2 regions of the Brevibacillus sp. FSL K6-0770 genome follow, and region 2 is predicted to be linked to the other one. Evidence: riboswitches for the same ligand, from Rfam matches in the RefSeq annotation. Region 2 holds a riboswitch; the other holds the start of a gene.
The links. Region 2 has a riboswitch for glycine ahead of gcvT (glycine cleavage system aminomethyltransferase GcvT). Riboswitches for the same ligand answer to the same signal wherever they lie in the genome.

Region 1 (6,046 bases), 850 kb from region 2:
CCAGCGACGCGCTCGCTTTTCCGCCTGGCTGACAAGGTCGCCAAGACAGATGCAAAAATTTTGTTGCAGGGCGAGACGGGTGTAGGGAAAAGCATGATTGCGAAATACATCCACGCCAGGAGCAGTCGAGCCAACGAAATTTTTATGGAGTTGAACTGCGCGGCAATCCCGGGCCATCTGGTGGAGGCTGAGCTGTTTGGCTACGAGCCGGGTGCGTTTACGGGAGCGCTCAAGCAAGGCAAGGTCGGCATTTTGGAAAGCGCCCATCGCGGTACGCTTTTTCTCGACGAGATTGGCGATTTGCCGCTGGAGCTGCAAGTCAAGCTGTTGAAGGTCGTGGAGGAAAGCAAATTCATGCGCGTCGGCTCCACGCAAGTGCGACATGTAGATGTGCGGATCATCACGGCGACTCATCGGGATTTGGCTACGCTGGTGCGGGAAGGGTTGTTCCGCGAGGATTTGTACTATCGGCTGAACATCGTCACTTTCGAGGTTCCACCGCTGCGGCAGCGCCGGGAAGAGATTGTCCCGCTGCTTGAGTCCTATCTGGAAAAATTCAACGAAAAGTACAACGAGCAAAAAACGATGACGCTGGAGTGTTACGAGTGGCTGACCAACTACAGTTGGCCGGGGAACATCCGGGAGCTGGCGAACCTGGTCGAGCGGCTGGTTGTCACGACTTTTCACAACACGATTGACGTGGGAGATTTGCCCGGCTTTTTGCAACAGGTGTTTCCGCAAGCGGAGCCGACGTCGTTGCGCGATGCGGTGGCACGACTGGAGCGCAGCATGATCAGCCAAGCGATCCAGACGCACCGGACGACCAGACTGGCAGCAGAAGCGCTTGGGATCAGCCAAAGTGCGCTCGTCCAGAAGATGAAAAAGTGGCAGCTGCACATCGGCAGCGAACCGGAGTTGAACGAATAGGAAAACATCCCGCGAGCGCCTGACGCCATCGCGGGATGTTTGTTTTACTCATGCAGCCACATTCGTTCATGAATGTGGTTTTTGGTTGTGTCGCTTACCGCTTACGAGTTTTCGGCAATTTTGACCTGATCGACTTTCGCTTTGCGCAGCTTGTAAATCACCACGAGCATGATGAACCAGACAGGTGTGATGAACAAGGCAACGCGCGTGTCTTCAGCAAGTGCGAGCACGACGAGAATGAACGCGAGAAAAGCGAGAATCAAGTAATTGGCAAACGGATAGAGCGGCATTTTGAATTTGTTTTGCGCTGCCAGCTCTGGTCTTGTCTTGCGGTATTTCAGGTGGCAAATGACCGTAATGCCCCAGATGAACAGGAAGCAAACCGTCGAGACACTCGTGATCAGCGTGAAGACGCCTTCTGGCATGATGTAGTTCAATACAACGGCGATGAGAATGACGACGGTAGAGAAGAACAGGGCATTGGCAGGAACTTGGCGAGTCGTGAGCTTGGTCATGGCCGCAGGCGCGTTTTGTTCTCTGCCCAAAGAGTAGACCATTCGGCTTGTACTGAAGACGGCGCTGTTACATGCCGAAGCGGCGGAGGTCAGTACGACAAAGTTGACGATTCCCGCAGCGGCAGCAATTCCGATTGCGGCAAACACTTGCACGAACGGGCTTTCTGTCGGAACGATCGCACTCCATGGGTAGATGCTCATAATCACGATCAGCGCACCGACGTAGAACAGCAAGACGCGGATCGGAATGTTGTTGATCGCTTTTGGAATGACGCGCTCAGGATTTTCTGTCTCTCCGGCAGTCAGTCCGACCAGCTCAATGCCGACGAACGCGAAGACGACCATCTGGAACGAAAGTAAGAAGCCGTTGATTCCGTTCGGGAACATCCCGCCATGGCTCCACAAGTTCGTGAAGCTGGAAGCGCCGGAGTTGGTGGAGAAGCCTTTGACGATCATGACGATACCGACGACGATCAAGGCGAGAATCGCGATGACTTTTACCAGCGCGAACCAAAACTCCATTTCTCCGAACAGCTTCACGGTTGCCAGGTTCATGAAAAGTAAAATTACGAGGGCAATCAACCCCGGCATCCATTGCGGCACTCCCGGAAACCAATACTGTGTGTACAAGCCGACAGCCGTCAAATCGGCCATGGCAATCGAAATCCAGCAAAACCAATACGTCCAGCCTGTGACGAACGCAGCCATGTTTCCGAGGTAGTCTTTTACGAAGTCGACGAAGGAATGGTAGTTCAGGTTGCTCAGGAGAAGTTCACCGAGCGAGCGCATGATCAAAAAGCAAATAATCCCAGTAATCAGGTACGCAAACAAAATGGATGGCCCGGCGAGGTGAATGGATTTTCCCGCACCCAGAAATAGTCCGGTACCAATGGCTCCACCGATTGCGATGAGTTGAACGTGTCTGTTTTTCAGACCTCTCGCCAATTTTTGTTGTTCCATGTGATCCCCCTCTTTCTCTCTGTCTGATTCTGCACAGTTACTTGGAAAGACAACTACTTGCTCGACGACTTTTTCTTCGCAAAAGTTTATGGTTCTTTATAATTCTCATAGTAACATAGCTGTACAGAATAAATACATCATTAAGTTACTTCCAACGAAAAAAACGCTTACATTTTTCAGTGAGTCCTTATTTTTTGCTGTTTGCTTCCGGTTGCTCCCTCCTTGTTTGCCCGAGTGGGGATGTGGCTGTTCCCCTGAAAGCGCAGCGATTTCTAGCAGCAATCCTATTTTTCGCCAATAAAAAAAGGAACGGGAAAAATAGGCTGGTTCCTATTTTCCTCTGTCCTTTTACCTGAGAGTGTTTAACTCCTTTGGTGGCCAATGGCTCTCTCCAGAGATGCGTCCCATTGCGGTCCTTTTACCTGAGAGATTTGTCCTGGGGGTCAGGATTTGCTCCTTCGGTGCTAAACGGTAAGTTTAGTCTCTCCCGCAATATTCATCCGCGATAGATATTCGCATGCGTTCTTTTGATAGTAAATTATTCCAAATAGCTTGTCAAACGAAAATTGCCAATTGACAGACTATTTTAAGCATAAAACATTTTTGACCGATTGAAGTCCAACAAACAAGGGAGATGGCAAGAATCAACAACAATTTGATTCGAAAGCAAATCAATATGATGTATTTTGATTTGAAACATGATCGGTGATCGGATGAAAACGGTTGCTTTTTGTTCCGGGCAAAGCGAGAGCGAAAAATGTGACGAACATGTGAGAAAAGGTGGTTTTGCGAGCGGAAATCTACCATTTCGCCGGGAGCAAACGAGGTTGGGTGCAGCGAATTTTAAGGCTTTGGCACGGGATTTGCTTTTAAGTGGCAGCACAGAGAAGGGAGAGAGTGACAACATGAACATTTCTACATTTGCTGCTGCGAACAAGCTGGTCACAGGCCGCGATTCGCTGACATTGCTTGCAGAGGAAGTCGCCCGGCTGGGGGTGCAGCGTCCGCTGATCGTCACCGACCATATTTTGATTCAGGCCGGGGTGGTGGCACAAGTCGAGGAGCTTTTGCCGATGAAGGCAGGCATCTTCCCGGACGTCAATCCGGAGCCGGAAATCGAAATCGTCGACCTGTGTGTCAGCATGATTCGCGCAGGAAGCTACGACGGGCTGATTGCGGTCGGCGGAGGAAGCGCGATCGACATTGCGAAAGCGGCTGCGGTCATGGCGACTAATGAGGGCAGCATCGAACAGTATTTTGGCACGAATCTGGTCAAGCAGCCGGGCTTGCCGCTGATCGCGATTCCGACTACAGCGGGAACAGGCTCGGAAGTGACCAATATCTCGATTTTGTCCGATACGAAGGAGCAAGTAAAAAAAGGAATTGTAAGCCCTTACTTGCTGCCGGATGTCGCTATCGTCTCGCCGATGATGACGCTGACGTGCCCGCCGAGTGTTACCGCTGCGAGCGGCGTGGATGCGTTGGTGCATGCAGTGGAAGCCTATATTTCCAAGTTTGCCTCCCCAGTCACGGACGCGCTGGCGATTGGCGCGATGAAGCTGATCGCTGTTCACCTGCCAAAAGCGTACGCGGCCCCGGACAACATCGAATCGCGCGAAGCCATGATTACAGCCGCGTTGATGGCGGGTCTTGCCTTCGGAAATGCAGGGGTAGGAGCTGTACATGCCCTGGCTTACCCGCTCGGCGGACGCTTCCACATGGCGCACGGCGTCAGCAACTCGCTGCTTTTGCCTTACGTGATGCGCACGAACAAGATCGCCTGCCTGGAAAAGCTGGGAGACATCGCCCAGGCGCTCGGAGAAAATACAACTGGCCTGAGCCTGGATGAAGCGGCGGAAAAAGCGATCGAAGCGATGACGCGTCTGTGCCGTTACGTGGAAATTCCCCAGTCGTTGCGCGAGTTCAACATCCCTGAGACAGCGCTTGCCGAGATGGCGGAAGAAGCGATGAAGCAGACCCGGCTTTTGAAAAACAATCCCCGCACCTTGCGGAAAAAAGACATAGAAGATATATATCGCGCAGCTTACTAAGAGGGGGATATCACATGAAGTGGAAGCAACGCAAAGATGGTGCAGAGACTCCGTATATTCCGGTTGGCCCGTTCAAAATTCGCCTGCCGTTCGTGCATTATCGTTTTGAATGGCCTGATTACTTGCAAGGATTGCTGATGTGCGCCGTCGATCTCGGCGCCATCACGTTGCTTGCCGATCACCTTGGCATGCCGTTTGAGGTCGGCTTGGCTGTCGTCATTTTAAATGGCTTCTTGTATTTGCTGCACCACTTGCTGGGCGATCCGGTCATTCCGGGCTGGATTACCCCTGCGATTCCGTTGATCGTGCTGTTTGTCGGGCAATTTCCCGAAGGGCCGGATCGGGTGTACGCCCTGATTGCCTTCCAGTTGACGCTCGGGCTGCTATCGATTATTTTGGGCGTCACCGGGCTTGCCAAACGGGTAGTCAACTTCGTGCCGAACGCGATCAAATCAGGCATTATCCTCGGCGCGGGGATTGGCGCGATCACCTCGATTTTTGAAAAAGGCGGGAAGTTCGACCTGTTCCCGTACACGATTGCGATTTGTATCGGTTTCTGCTTTTATCTCGTATTTTCCAAGCATTTTGAAGGATTGAAGCAAAAAGGCAAGCTGTGGGCGCTGCTCGGCAATTTGGGGATTTTGCCTGCGATTTTGTTGGCGGTATTCGTAGCGCCGATCTTCGGGGAAGCGAAGTGGCCGGATATTCAGTGGGGATTCAGCCAACCGGACTTCGCCACGCTCTGGTCGCAGTATACGGTCTTCGGCTTGGGGCTGCCGGCGCTGTCCTTTTTCATCACGGCGCTTCCTGCGGTGTTCGCGACTTACCTTGTCGTCTTTGGCGATGTGCTGAAAACGAAAGCGCTGTTATCCGAATCTGACCAGGTGCGTCTCGATGAAAAAGTCGACTACAATCCTGACCGGGCGCACATGATTTTTGGCGGACGCAACATGCTGATGAGCCTGATCGGACCGGATATTACGATGTGCGGCCCGATGTGGGCAGCGATGCAGGTCGTGGTCGTGGAGCGGTTCAAAAAAGGCAAGCAGGCGATGAACTCCTTTTTCGGGGGCGCAGGCTCTTTCCGCTGGGGAACGAATACAGGTCTGCTGCTGTTGCCGATCGTCAGCCTCGTTCAGCCGATTCTCGGTGTTGCAGTGGCATTGACCTTGCTCGTGCAAGGCTACGTCAGCGTGCGAATTGGCGTGATGCAGGCGCGTAGCCAGCGCGATTTGGGGATCGCCGGAGTCGTCGGAGCCATTCTGGTGATCAAAGGGGCAGCGATGGCTTTTGGCGCGGGAATTTTGCTGTGCGTTTTATTATATGGAAAAGATTGGTTGCGCGGAGAAAAAGAGAAATTGTTTACAGCCAATGAACAGGAGGAAAAAGCGGCGTGAAACAACAACAAGAGTGGAACAAAGGGATTTACGTGAATGGAACATGGCTGACATTGGACAAGCGCATGATCGTGCAAAATCCGGCGACGCTCGCGACGATTGGCAGTGTGCCGGACGCGGGTGCGGAAGAAGCGAAGCAGGCAGTCGATGCCGCGCAAGCCGCTTTTGACAGCTGGTCGAAAACGACGGCTTACGA
Region 2 (6,046 bases):
GTAGAGCATGAGATCGCGCCGCTTGTCGCACAGAAACGACACTTTTAGATTGATGCCCAGCCACGGAACGAGCGGCGTAGAACGGCGTTTGCCCGTGGCGGGGAGCGAAGCGGTATTTTGCTCGTACATGCAGACGAATTGACCGTGCTTTTTCGCCGAGGCAAAAATTTGCTGCATGCGCCCGGCGCCGAGGTGCAGGTGTTCGGCACGCAGCCCATCCGGCATGCGGTCGGGGTGAAAGGCGAAGGTGAGCACGAGCGGCTGGTACGCCAGATTCATTTTGTCGACCCAGCTCCAGTAAAAAGGCCGGTTGCCGATATCTTTGTCGACCTCGACAGGCAGCTTGACCGTCAAGTAGTCGGGGTGGGATTCGACGATGTGAGCAGAAAAAGTCGCGAGATAGCGCTCTACGAATTGCCTGACCTGGTTGGCTTGCATCAGGGAACCTCTTTTCTTGTTGGCTAGTTGGGGGCATCCAGACTACTGCTCGGCGGCTTCCGAGAGAGCAGGGGCGACGTGCGGCTGGCGGCTTGCGCGAATCGCGTGCCCCATGTTGTCCAGCTTCAAAGCCATTTCGCGCGTGGATGCGGAGTCCATAATAATTTGCGTCAAGTTTTCTTCCAGCGAGGAACTCAGGTTGAGGCGTTCGACGATATCATCGAGTTCGCCGATGACCATTTCAAACAGATCGATTTTTTCGTACAGCAGTTTGAGAATATGTTCTTCAATCGTCCCGACCGTGGACAGATTGTAAATGTGCACATCCCGCTTTTGCCCGAGACGGTGAACGCGGCCGATTCGCTGTTCGACACGCATCGGGTTCCAAGGCATGTCGTAGTTGATCACCTGATTGCAAAATTGCAGGTTGATCCCTTCGCCGCCTGCTTCTGTCGCGATCAGCACTTGTGCGCGGTTTTGAAACAGATCGGTCATCCAGTCTTTTTTGCTGCGCTTGAAGCCGCCGCGAAACGGCACAGAGGTAATTCCGTGGTCATGCAAATATTTTTGCAAGTAATTTTGCGTGGCCCGATATTCGGTGAAAACGATCACTTTGTCGTTGATCTGCTGAATCAGCTCGACCGTTTTGGCCGCCTTGGAATGCGTCTCGATCCGCTTGATCATCTCCACCAGTTCCAGTATTTGCGCCCGCAGCAAAGACTCCTCGCTGGTGCGTTGATGCATGTTGTACAGCGTCATGAAGGAGGCTTCCTTGCTGGAGCAAACCTCGCGCTGGAGCGTGATGAGAGCGAGCGAATTGAACAGCCCGGTTCCCGTCTTGTACTGATCGTGGACAAAGCGCGTGACGCCCTCGTACAGCTCCATCTCCTCCTGCGTCAGCTCGATGGGAATCGACTGCACGCGGCGGCTGGTGAACTGGATGCCGCCGTCGCTTCGCTTGTTGCGAATCATGACCTTTTCGATTTCTTCGCGCAATTTTTCGCTGTTTTTCGATTGGCGCTTTCCCTCGACGTAATTGGTGGAAAACGACGTCGAGTGGCCCAGATGCCCCGGTTTGAGCAAATTGATCAGGTTGTACAGCTCGTCCATCTCGTTCTGGATAGGGGTGGCGGTGAGCAGCAAACAGTATTTTTTGCGAATTTCCTTCACGAATTGATAGTTTCGGGTTCGCTTGTTTTTGAGCTTGTGCGCTTCGTCGATAATGAGCATGTCGTAGTCGATATCGAGCACATGGCGGCGATGCGGGTCGCGTTTGGCCGTGTCGATGGAAGCGACGACGACTTCGTGCTGACGCCACATGTACTCTTTTTTTTGCGCGACGGCAGGAATGCCGAATTTTTGTTGCAGTTCTTTTGTCCACTGAATGACGAGAGAGGCGGGAACGAGGACGAGAATTTTTTTCGCCAAGCCTCTGACCATGTATTCTTTCATGATCAACCCTGCCTCGATGGTCTTGCCCAATCCGACTTCATCCGCGAGAATCGCGCGGCCGCGCATGTCATTCAGCACGCGTTCCGCCGTCTGGAGCTGATGGGGAAAAGGCGAGAGCAGCGGCAAGTAGTTCAGGCATTGCAAAGAATCGAACTCGCGAACCGCCATCGCTTCTTCTGCTTCCAGCGCCAGCTTGAACAGCTCCCACTTGTCCCATGGACCATCTTCGTGCAGCCGCTCGGTCAGCGGCGATATCCAGCTCGTGTCAAATGAAACAGGAACATTCGGCATATACGTTACTCCTTTACACAGCTCTGCCATAACTTTCATGCGTTTTAATAAAAAACTTAACATTATGGGTAATGTTCATCACTTTGTTAAGTATTTCTTGATCTGACTGTTAATTTGCATATTTTCAACTGTCGACTCTCATGGTAGGATATAGAGGAAGTTCGTTCATTAGTATGGAAATCATAGCAAAAACTTATGTATGACCATCTAACCAACGCGAATGATAGTAGCAGGGAGAGACTGCGTGAACCACTGCAGCGCCGAAGGAGCAAGCCGGTAACGGTGAATCTCTCAGGCAAAAGAACCTCTACTGGACGCAACTCTGGAGAGAGCTCGCATGTCGAGCCACCAAAGGGGAAACTTGCAAGCCCGGTGATCCCCGCCGAGCTTGATTGGCAAGGTAACTCTCAGGTACCAAGGACAGAGGAGGAGAAATGGGCACCTTTCTTTTGGTGTACCCGTTTTTTCGCCTCTGTTTTTTCATGGGGAAAAATGCCGACTATCTGCCTTTAGGAGGTGCCACACATGTCCAATCTGAAAAGAACGCCACTGTTTGATTCCTATGCAAAATACGGCGCCAAAACAATCGACTTCGGCGGTTGGGAGCTGCCTGTACAGTTTTCCAGCATTGGTCAGGAGCATGAAGCTGTTCGCACGAAAGCAGGTTTGTTTGATGTATCCCACATGGGAGAGGTGGACGTAAAAGGCGAGAGCGCGCTCGAATACTTGCAGCGCGTGACAACCAACGACGTTTCCAAGCTGGCAGTGGGACAAGCTCAATACAGCGTGCTTTGCTACCCGGACGGCGGTACGGTCGACGATTTGCTCGTTTACAAATACGCAGACGACCATTACCTGCTTGTCATCAACGCTGGCAATATTGACAAAGACTATGCATGGCTGCAGGAGCACCTGATTCCGGGCGTCACGATCGAAAATATCTCGCCGCAAACGGCGCAGATTGCGATCCAGGGGCCTTTGGCTGAATCGATTTTGCAAAAGCTGACCCAAACGGATCTGTCCCAAATCGGCTTTTTCCGTTTTGAGCGCGATGTAGAGGTTAGCGGTATTCCGGCATTGGTATCCCGTACAGGCTACACGGGCGAAGATGGCTTCGAGATTTACCTGGCTGCGGATCGTGCGGCAGAGCTGTGGGACGCCCTGCTTGAAGCAGGCAAAGAAGACGGTCTGGTTGCTTGCGGACTGGGGGCGCGTGACACGCTGCGCTTTGAAGCCAAGCTGCCACTGTACGGTCAGGAACTGAGCAAGGACATTACACCGATCGAAGCGGGTATCGGCTTCGCGGTGAAGGTAGATAAAGCAGTGCCGTTCATCGGCCAAGAGGTGTTGAAAGCGCAAAAAGAAAACGGCGCGCCTCGCAAGCTGGTAGGGATCGAGATGATCGATCGCGGCATTCCGCGCACGCACTATCCGGTCTATGTCGGAGAAGAGCTGGTAGGAGAAGTGACCACAGGGACACAATCCCCGACCTTGAAGAAAAACGTTGGTCTGGCCCTGGTCAAAAGCGAGCACACGGCGATTGGCACAGAGGTTGAAGTGGAAATTCGCGGAAAACGACTGAAAGCTGTTGTTGTTGCCGCTCCTTTTTATAAACGTGCGAAATAACCAAGCATAAGCCCACAATACATCCTATTTGAGGAGGACAACGTTCGTGAAATACCGCTACCTGCCCCAAACTGATCAGGACAAGCGCGAAATGCTCGAAACTCTGGGCATTTCCAGTGTAGAAGAACTGTTTGCAGACATTCCGGAAGAGGTGCGTTTCAAAGGTGCGCTGAACATTCCAGAAGCTCTGTCCGAGCCTGATCTGGTCAAATACTTCACTCGCCTGGCTAACAAAAACGTCAACTTCAGCACACACGTCAACTTTTTGGGTGCTGGCGTTTATCAGCACTATGCGCCAAGCACAGTCAACCACATGCTGCTCCGCGGAGAATTTTTCACGGCTTATACGCCTTACCAGCCTGAAATCAGCCAAGGCGAGCTGCAAGCGATTTTTGAATTTCAGACAATGGTGTGTGAACTGACAGGAATGGAAGTAGCGAACTCCTCCATGTACGACGGAGCGACTTCCTTGGCAGAAGCGGCTATGATGGCGGCTGGTCACACTGGCAAAAAGCGCGTCATCGTTTCCCGCGCGGTGCATCCGGAAGCGCGCGGCGTTCTGAAAACATATGCGTACGGTCAAGGCGTAGAACTGGTTGAAGTCGGCATCAACAGCGATGGCGTAACCGACACACAAGCTCTGGAAGCGCTGATTGACGAAAACACAGCGGCTGTGATCGTGCAATATCCTAACTTCTTCGGAAACGTGGAAGACTTGGCAGCAGTTGAGCCGATTGCTCATGGCAAAGGCGCCCTGTTCGTCGTTTCTTCCAACCCGCTTGCACTGGGCGTATTGGAAGCGCCAGGCAAACTGGGCGCTGACATCGTAGTAGGCGACATGCAACCGTTCGGTATCCCGGCATCGTTTGGCGGACCGCACTGCGGATATTTTGCGACGACGAGCAAGCTGATGCGCAAAATGCCAGGACGCATCGTCGGGCAAACGAAAGACGAGAACGGCAAGCGCGGTTTCGTACTGACGCTGCAAGCTCGTGAACAGCATATCCGTCGTGAAAAAGCGACTTCGAACATTTGCTCCAACCAGGCGCTGTTGGCACTGGCGGCTGCGATCACCCTGACTGGACTCGGAAAACAAGGCGTACAGGAAATGGCGATGATGAACCTGCAAAAGGCGCATTACGCGAAGCAAGCCCTGCAAGCCAAAGGGCTGGAAGTCGTCTTTACTTCCCCGTTCTTCAACGAGTTCGTGGTCAAGCTGTCCAAGCCAGTAGCAGAAGCCAACAAGCAACTGCTCCAGGCAGGAATCATCGGCGGCTACGATCTGGGGCTGGATTACCCTGAATTTGCAGGCCACACCTTGCTCGCAGTAACCGAGCTTCGGACCAAGGAAGAAATCGACACATTGGCGGCTGAATTGGAGGCGATCACACGTGCGTAACGACCAGGAGAAAGCACTGATTTTTGAAATGAGCAAACCGGGCCGTGTGGGCTACAATCTGCCGGCATTGGATGTACCGGAAGTAGAGGTCGCAAGCCTTTTGCCAAAGCACCTCATTCGTGAAACCCCTGCTGAATTGCCAGAGGTATCCGAGCTGCAACTCGTTCGCCACTACACCGAGTTGTCCCGTCGCAACCACGGGGTAGACAACGGCTTCTACCCGCTCGGTTCTTGCACGATGAAATACAATCCGAAAATCAACGAAGACGTGGCTCGCTATGCCGGCTTCGCGCAAACTCACCCGTACCAGCCGGAAGAAACCGTACAAGGCGCACTGGAGCTTTTGTACAACCTGCAAGAAGAACTGGCTGAAATCACCGGAATGGACGCCGTTACCCTGCAACCGGCTGCCGGAGCGGCAGGCGAGTGGACGGGTCTGATGATGATCCGCGCTTACCATGAAAGCCGTGGAGAAGCTCACCGTACAAAAGTAATCGTGCCGAACTCCGCGCACGGTACAAACCCGGCGTCTGCGGCTGTAGCAGGTCTGGATACCGTTACGATTGCTTCTGACGAGCGCGGTCTGGTAGACATTCAAGCTCTGCGCGATGCGGTTGGCTCTGACACGGCAGCGCTCATGCTGACCAACCCGAACACGCTCGGTCTGTTCGAGGAAGACATCGTCGAGATGGCGAAAATCGTCCACGAAGCAGGCGGCTTGCTGTACTACGATGGAGCCAATGCGAATGCGATCCTCGGCATTGCCCGTCCAGGCGACATGGGCTTTGACGTCGTGCATCTCAACTTGCACAAAACATTTACCGGACCACACGGCGGCGG

Region 1: another riboswitch for glycine. It lies ahead of NST23_RS07335 (amino acid permease); the one in region 2 lies ahead of gcvT (glycine cleavage system aminomethyltransferase GcvT).

The regions. Positions count from the first base shown of each region.
Region 1 covers NZ_JBBOBQ010000001.1:1,476,596-1,482,641, forward strand. The annotation lists gene NST23_RS07330 (sigma-54 interaction domain-containing protein) at 1-927, shown strand, start outside; gene NST23_RS07335 (amino acid permease) at 1,029-2,402, opposite strand; glycine riboswitch at 2,741-2,799, opposite strand; glycine riboswitch at 2,803-2,902, opposite strand; gene NST23_RS07340 (iron-containing alcohol dehydrogenase) at 3,308-4,453, shown strand; gene NST23_RS07345 (hypothetical protein) at 4,468-5,850, shown strand; gene NST23_RS07350 (NAD-dependent succinate-semialdehyde dehydrogenase) at 5,916-6,046, shown strand, end outside.
Region 2 covers NZ_JBBOBQ010000001.1:2,325,477-2,331,522, forward strand. The annotation lists gene NST23_RS11370 (YqhG family protein) at 1-438, opposite strand, end outside; gene NST23_RS11375 (DEAD/DEAH box helicase) at 481-2,181, opposite strand; glycine riboswitch at 2,402-2,498, shown strand; glycine riboswitch at 2,499-2,615, shown strand; gene gcvT (glycine cleavage system aminomethyltransferase GcvT) at 2,707-3,807, shown strand; gene gcvPA (aminomethyl-transferring glycine dehydrogenase subunit GcvPA) at 3,854-5,206, shown strand; gene gcvPB (aminomethyl-transferring glycine dehydrogenase subunit GcvPB) at 5,199-6,046, shown strand, end outside.